Regions from separate parts of the Streptomyces sp. NPDC053426 genome, predicted to be linked through region 2. Evidence: riboswitches for the same ligand, from Rfam matches in the RefSeq annotation. Region 2 holds a riboswitch; the other holds the start of a gene.
The links. A riboswitch is a leader RNA that binds a small molecule or an ion and turns the genes downstream of it on or off. The one in region 2 is predicted to bind glycine.
Positions count from the first base shown of each region.

Region 1 (3,395 bases), on a different contig from region 2:
AGTTCCACGCCGATGAAGAGGACCGGGTCGGCCGTCTCGATCGCGGCGAGGCAGCGGCGGGCGGTGGTCACCACGCCGAGGGCGTCGAACTCCGCCGAGGCGGCGGCGAGGAAGTCCAGCGGGTCGTCCTGCCAGTCGGGTTCGAACAGCCGGACCCGGCCGCCGGTCGCCGGGCCGTCCAGCGGGGTGCGTCCGGCCCGGCACAGCTCGGCGACGGCCGGCGGCGGCAGCGGGATGCCGACCACGCCGCCGGGGTTCACCGCGATCCCGGCCTGCGGCGGCAGCCCGCGGGCGAACTCCACGGCGGGCGCGATCGTGTACGACATGTGGGAGCCGACGACCTGGCGGAACTGCTCCTCGGAGCTGAAGACGGGGACGTGGACCTGACCGTCGATCTCCATGGTGGGCAGGTCCAGCGGGCCGCTGTCCGGGCCGCCGCCGTTCGGCAGCGGGACCCAGACGAAGCTGCGGCCCAGCACCTCGACGATCCTGCCGCCCGCCGAGGGGACGCCGAGGGAGGCGGAGAGCACCTCCTCCAGCTCGTTGCCGGGCCACCCGCCGTGCGGGTGGGGGTGCGTCTGTGCCGGGAAGTCCGCCGGGAAGTCCATCTGCCTACCGCCTGCTGCCTGGAACCGCTGCTGTGGCTGGAAAGGCTACCCGTCGGCCCGCGGCGCCGGTCAGCCCGTGAAGCCGACCCGGCGCAGCGCGTCCGCCGCGTCCCGGTCGATCAGGACCGCCGAACCCGCGCCCGCCGGCAGCGCGCCCCGCTCCACCGCGCGCAGCAGCCGCTCGCTCGCCGCGCGGTGGCGCAGGAACGCGTAGCGGGAGACACCGCGCCCGCGTTCGCGCTGGCCGGCCAGGGCCTGCTGCGGGGTGACGTCGAGCAGCAGCAGATGCAGGCTCGCGCCCCGGCGGCGGGCCTCGCGGGCCAGCCAGCGGCGCACCCAGGCCTGCGTACCGCAGTCGTGCACGACGACCGGCCCCCCGGTCCGCAGCACGCGGCGCAGCCCGGCGTAGTGGGCGAGGCGGACCAGCGGGCGGTAGACCGCGTACGGCAGGAGGCGCGGCATGCGGCCGTCCCAGCGGTCCCGGGTGTCCTGGGAGTCGACGCGGGTGCCGCGCACCGTGCGCCGCATCAGGGTGGACTTGCCGCTGCCGGGCAGCCCGGTGACCACGACGAGGTCCCGGGGTCCGAAGAGCAGGGCGCGCGGGCTGCGGCCGGCCCGTGCGCGCAGATCGCGGACTACGGGCGCCGGCAGCGCGCCGCGGGCCCGACGGGCCTGAGCGGCCGGCTGCTGGGGCAGCGTGACGCCCGTGGTGGTGGCGCACGCCGTGGTCCTGTTCACCGTGATCGTCCTCCCCTGGGGCCGGGTACGAGTACCGATCCCCGCCGAGTGTAAAGAGAAGGTAATGCCGGGTGTCTGTCGTTTCCGTCCGTTTCCTGAAACAGGCTTGTCACAGCCCCCTGTGACGATGCCCGCACACCCTGTGCACCCCCTGGGAAGGGTCCCCCTGCCGCGCCCCCGCGATGCGTGCAATGATGTGCGCGCCAACTGCATACCGGCCGTTTGAATCCGCGCGGGAGAGTCCCCGGCACCGTTTGCCGCCGGGGCGCCGAAGGAGCAAGTCCCTCCCTTGAATCTCTCAGGCCCCGTTACCGCGCGGGCGAGGCACATCTGAAAAGCGGGCCGCCGAAGGGCATCAGCAGTGCTCCGGTGGCTCCACCCAAGGTGCAAGCCAGGGCGCCCCTGCGTGGGCGGTCATGGCGAACCTCTCAGGTTCCGATGACAGATGGGGAGGAAACGTCCTCGCCTTCCCCCACGCCCGAATGAATTCGCGCGGGAGGGACCCCCATCGCCTCTGGGAGACCGACCGATGAGCAGTACCGAACCCCGCCGGACCGCGCTCGACGCCCTGCACCGTTCGCTCGGCGCGACGATGACCGACTTCGCCGGCTGGGACATGCCCCTGCGCTACGGCTCCGAGCGCGACGAGCACAACGCCGTCCGCACCAAGGCCGGCCTCTTCGACCTCTCGCACATGGGCGAGATCACCGTCACCGGCCCGGGGGCCGCCGAACTGCTGGACTTCGCGCTGGTCGGCAACATCGGCAGCGTGAAGCCGGGCCGTGCCCGCTACACCATGATCTGCCGCGAGGACGGCGGCATCCTGGACGACCTGATCGTCTACCGGCTGGACGACGCCGAGTACATGGTGGTCGCCAACGCCTCCAACGCCCGGACGGTCCTCGACGCGCTCGTCGAGCGCTCGGCCGGCTTCGACGCCGAGGTCCGCGACGACCGCGACGCCTACGCGCTGCTGGCCGTGCAGGGCCCCGAGTCCCCCGGCATCCTCGCCTCGCTCACCGACGCCGACCTGGACGGCCTGAAGTACTACGCCGGTCTGCCCGGCACGGTCGCCGGTGTGCCCGCGCTGATCGCCCGTACCGGCTACACCGGCGAGGACGGCTTCGAGCTGTTCGTGAAGCCCGAGCACGCGGCCGAGCTGTGGCAGGCGCTCACCAAGGCCGGCGAGGGCGCCGGCCTGGTCCCCTGCGGGCTGTCCTGCCGGGACACGCTCCGTCTGGAGGCCGGCATGCCGCTGTACGGCAATGAGCTGAGCACCTCCCTCACGCCCTTCGACGCCGGTCTGGGCCGGGTGGTGAAGTTCGAGAAGGAGGGCGACTTCGTGGGCCGTGCGGCGCTCGCCGAGGCCGCCGAGCGCGCCGCGTCCGAGCCTCCGCGCGTCCTGGTCGGCCTGGTCGCCGAGGGCCGCCGGGTCCCGCGCTCCGGGTACGCGGTCGTGGCCGGCGGCGAGGTGATCGGCGAGGTCACCTCCGGCGCGCCCTCCCCGACGCTGGGCAAGCCGATCGCGATGGCGTACGTCGACGCCGCCCACGCCGCGCCCGGCACCGAGGGCGTCGGCGTGGACATCCGCGGCAGCCACGAGCCGTACGAGGTCGTGGCGCTGCCGTTCTACAAGCGGCGGAAGTGACACCGTCCTCAGACGGCTTTCCGCGCGTGAGGTGAGCACGTCGTGCCTGCTCACCGGCGCCGCACAGCAGTCCCCTCCCTCATCAGCAGTCCCCCGCGTACAGGAGAATCCAGGACATGAGCAACCCCACGCAGCTGCGTTACAGCAAGGAGCACGAGTGGCTGTCGGCCGCCGAGGACGGCGTGTCGACGGTCGGCATCACGGAGCACGCGGCCAACGCGCTCGGCGACGTGGTCTTCGTCCAGCTCCCCGAGGTCGGTGACGGCGTGACCGCGGGCGAGACCTGCGGCGAGCTGGAGTCCACCAAGTCGGTCAGCGACCTGTACTCCCCCGTCGGCGGTGAGGTCACCGAGGTCAACGAGGACGTGGTGAACGACCCGTCGCTGGTGAACTCCGCCCCC
Region 1 is NZ_JBVJKE010000010.1:84,679-88,073, reverse strand. It holds gene ACZ62B_RS21100 (enhanced serine sensitivity protein SseB) at 1-608, opposite strand, end outside; gene ACZ62B_RS21095 (AAA family ATPase) at 678-1,346, opposite strand; glycine riboswitch at 1,570-1,670, shown strand; glycine riboswitch at 1,671-1,801, shown strand; gene gcvT (glycine cleavage system aminomethyltransferase GcvT) at 1,876-2,994, shown strand; gene gcvH (glycine cleavage system protein GcvH) at 3,111-3,395, shown strand, end outside.
Region 1: another riboswitch for glycine. It lies ahead of gcvT (glycine cleavage system aminomethyltransferase GcvT); the one in region 2 lies ahead of gcvP (aminomethyl-transferring glycine dehydrogenase).

Region 2 (3,395 bases):
CCCGGGAACGGCCGTTGTCAGTGGCGTAGGGCAGCATCGGAGACGTGAGATCCGCGCCCACGATCCTGCATCTCGACATGGACGCCTTCTTCGCCTCGGTGGAGCAGGCGTCCAAGCCGAGCCTGCGCGGGAAGGCGGTCGTCGTGGGCGGGCTCGGGCCGCGGGGTGTGGTGGCCACCGCCTCGTACGAGGCACGGGTCTTCGGCGTCCACTCGGCGATGCCCATGGCGCAGGCCCGGCGACGCGCGCCGAACGCCGCGTACCTGGTGCCGAGGTTCGCTCTCTACCGGTCGATCAGCGAGCAGGTGATGGGGTTGCTGCGGGCCCTGTCACCGCTGGTGGAGCCGCTGAGCCTGGACGAGGCGTTCGTGGACCTGGAGGCCGGCGGCGCGGCCTGGGACGAGCGGTCGGCGCGGCTGGCCGGGGCGAAGCTGCGCGCGGACATACGGGCGGTCACGGGGCTCACCGGGTCGGTGGGGCTCGCGGCCTCCAAGATGCTGGCGAAGATCGCCTCGGAGCAGGCGAAGCCGGACGGACTGGTGCTGATCGAGCCGGGCACGGAGCGGGCCCTGCTGGGGCCGCTGCCGGTCCGCACCCTGCCGGGCGTCGGGCCGGCGACCGGTGACCATCTGCGGCGGGCGGGGATCCACACGGTCGACGAGCTCGCCGAGGCCGGGGAGGACGAGCTCGTACGGCTGCTGGGCAAGGCCCACGGCCACGCGCTGTTCGCGATGGCGCTGGCCCGGGACGAGCGGCCCGTGGTGGCTGAGCGGGAGACCAAGTCGGTGTCGGTCGAGGACACGTACGACGTGGACATCCACGACCGGGTGCGGGTGGGGACGGAGGTGCGGCGGCTCGCGGACCGGTGCGTGCGCAGGCTGCGGGAGGCGGGCCTGTCGGGGCGGACCATCGTGCTGAAGGTGCGCCGGTACGACTTCTCGACCCTCACCCGGTCCGAGACGCTGCGGGGCCCCACGGACGATCCGGCGGTGGTGCGGGAGGCGGCCGCGCGGCTGCTGGACTCGGTCGACACGACGGGCGGGGTGCGGCTGCTGGGCGTCGGGGTCAGCGGGCTGGCCGACTACACGCAGGAGGACCTGTTCGCGCAGGCCGCGGGCGTCCCCGCCGACGACCTCCCGCACGAGGAGGCCGAGGCCGCGCCCGCGCCGGAGCAGGAGACGCCCGCCGAGCGGCGCTGGCCGGCGGGGCACGACGTACGGCACGCCGTGTACGGGCACGGATGGGTGCAGGGCAGCGGGCTGGGCCGGGTCACGGCGCGCTTCGAGACACCCGACTCGGAGCCGGGCCGGGTGAAGACCTTCCGCGTCGACGATCCGGCTCTGCAACCGGCGGATCCGCTGCCGCTGGTGTCCCGGAGACCAGGGGAGGACGAGGGCGCGGGGGCCGGTGGAGGGACGCGGGCGGAGAGCCGGTGAGCGGGGCGGATCAGGCCGGCTTGTCGTTCCCGGCGAGTTTGCCGAAGTCGCGGTCCGGGAGGGGCGGGGGAGCGGCGAGGTCCAGGCCGTAGTGGTGGTAGAGCTGGAGTTCCTGTTCGGGGGAGAGATGGCGGCCCACGCCGAAGTCGGGGGCGTCCTTGATGAGGGCGCGTTCGAAGGGGACGTGGAGGGCGCCGTCGACGAGGTCGCTGGGTTCCAGGGGGACGAAGGCGTCCCTGCTGAACAGGCCGGTGCGTATCGCCGCCCACTCCGGTACGCCGGTGGCGTCGTCGAGGTAGATCTCGTCGATGGTGCCGATCCGGTTTCCGTTGCGGTCGAACGCCTTGCGGCCGATCAGGTGGCGCGGATCGATGTCGGTCTGCACAGGCCCTCCACTGGTCGCAAACTCATCCGTAAGCACTACAGAACGGCACAATCGGCTGGACGGCCACTCGAAAGTTCTGGTGGGGTGCTCGCTGGTACGCTGGCAGACGGCTGCTGACCCCGTGCGGGAGAGCCCTCCGGACACCATCGGGGGCGCCGAAGGAGCAAATCCTCCCCGGAATCTCTCAGGCACACGTACCGCACGGACGAGGTCACTCTGGAAAGCAGAGCGGGTGTCGACGGCTTCCGCTCTCACCGACGGTGAAAGTCGGGCGCCTTCGGGCCGTCCGGTGAAGCTCTCAGGTTGAGATGACAGAGGGGGAGGCCGTCCGGGCACCCGCGCCGTGGTGCCCCTCGAAGGTCGTCGGACCAGGAGGCCTCCTCAATGACCGCCCCTCGCACTCCGCTCTCCGAGCTCGAACAGGGAATCCCCTTCGAGCAGCGCCACATCGGCCCCGACCACGAGGCCCGGGCCAAGATGCTCGCGCAGGTCGGCTACGGCTCGCTGGACGAGCTGACGGCCGCCGCCGTGCCGGACGTCATCAAGAACGCCGACGCGCTGGACCTGCCGGGTGCCCGGAGCGAGGCCGAGGTGCTGGCCGAGCTGCGTTCCCTGGCCGACCGCAACGAGGTGCTCGGCTCCATGATCGGACTCGGGTACTACGGCACCTTCACCCCGCCCGTCATCCTGCGCAACGTGATGGAGAACCCCGCCTGGTACACGGCGTACACGCCGTACCAGCCGGAGATCTCCCAGGGGCGGCTCGAGGCGCTGCTGAACTTCCAGACCGTGGTCGCCGAACTCACCGGCCTGCCGACCTCGGGCGCCTCGCTGCTCGACGAGGGCACCGCCGCCGCCGAGGCGATGGCGCTGTCGCGGCGCATGGGCAAGAACAAGAAGGGCCTGTTCCTGGTCGACGCGGACGCGCTGCCGCAGACCATCGCGGTGATCGAGACCCGTGCCGAGCCGACCGGCGTCGAGGTCGTCGTCGCCGACCTGAGCGAGGGCATCCCCGCCGAGGTCGCCGGGCGCGAGATCAACGGCGTACTGATCCAGTACCCGGGCGCCTCCGGTGCCGTGCGCGACATCAAGCCGGTGATCGACCAGGCGCACGAGCTGGGCGCGCTCGTCACCGTCGCCGCCGATCTGCTCGCCCTCGCGCTGCTGAAGTCGCCCGGTGAGCTGGGCGCGGACATCGCGGTCGGCACCACGCAGCGCTTCGGTGTGCCGATGGGCTTCGGCGGGCCGCACGCCGGCTACATGGCCGTGCAGGAGAAGATGGCGCGCAGCCTGCCCGGGCGGCTCGTCGGCGTCTCCGTCGACGCGGACGGGCACAAGGCCTACCGCCTCGCCCTGCAGACCCGTGAGCAGCACATCCGCCGCGAGAAGGCCACCAGCAACATCTGCACCGCCCAGGTGCTGCTCGCCGTCATGGCCGGCATGTACGCCGTCTACCACGGCCCGGAGGGACTGCGGCTGATCGCCCGGCGCACCCACCGGTACGCCACCGTCCTCGCCGAGGGCCTGCGGGCCGGCGGGGCCGAGATCGTGCACGGCTCCTACTTCGACACGCT
Region 2 is NZ_JBVJKE010000023.1:97,793-101,187, reverse strand. It holds gene ACZ62B_RS34180 (DNA polymerase IV) at 45-1,436, shown strand; gene ACZ62B_RS34175 (PRC-barrel domain-containing protein) at 1,447-1,821, opposite strand; glycine riboswitch at 1,936-2,031, shown strand; gene gcvP (aminomethyl-transferring glycine dehydrogenase) at 2,206-3,395, shown strand, end outside.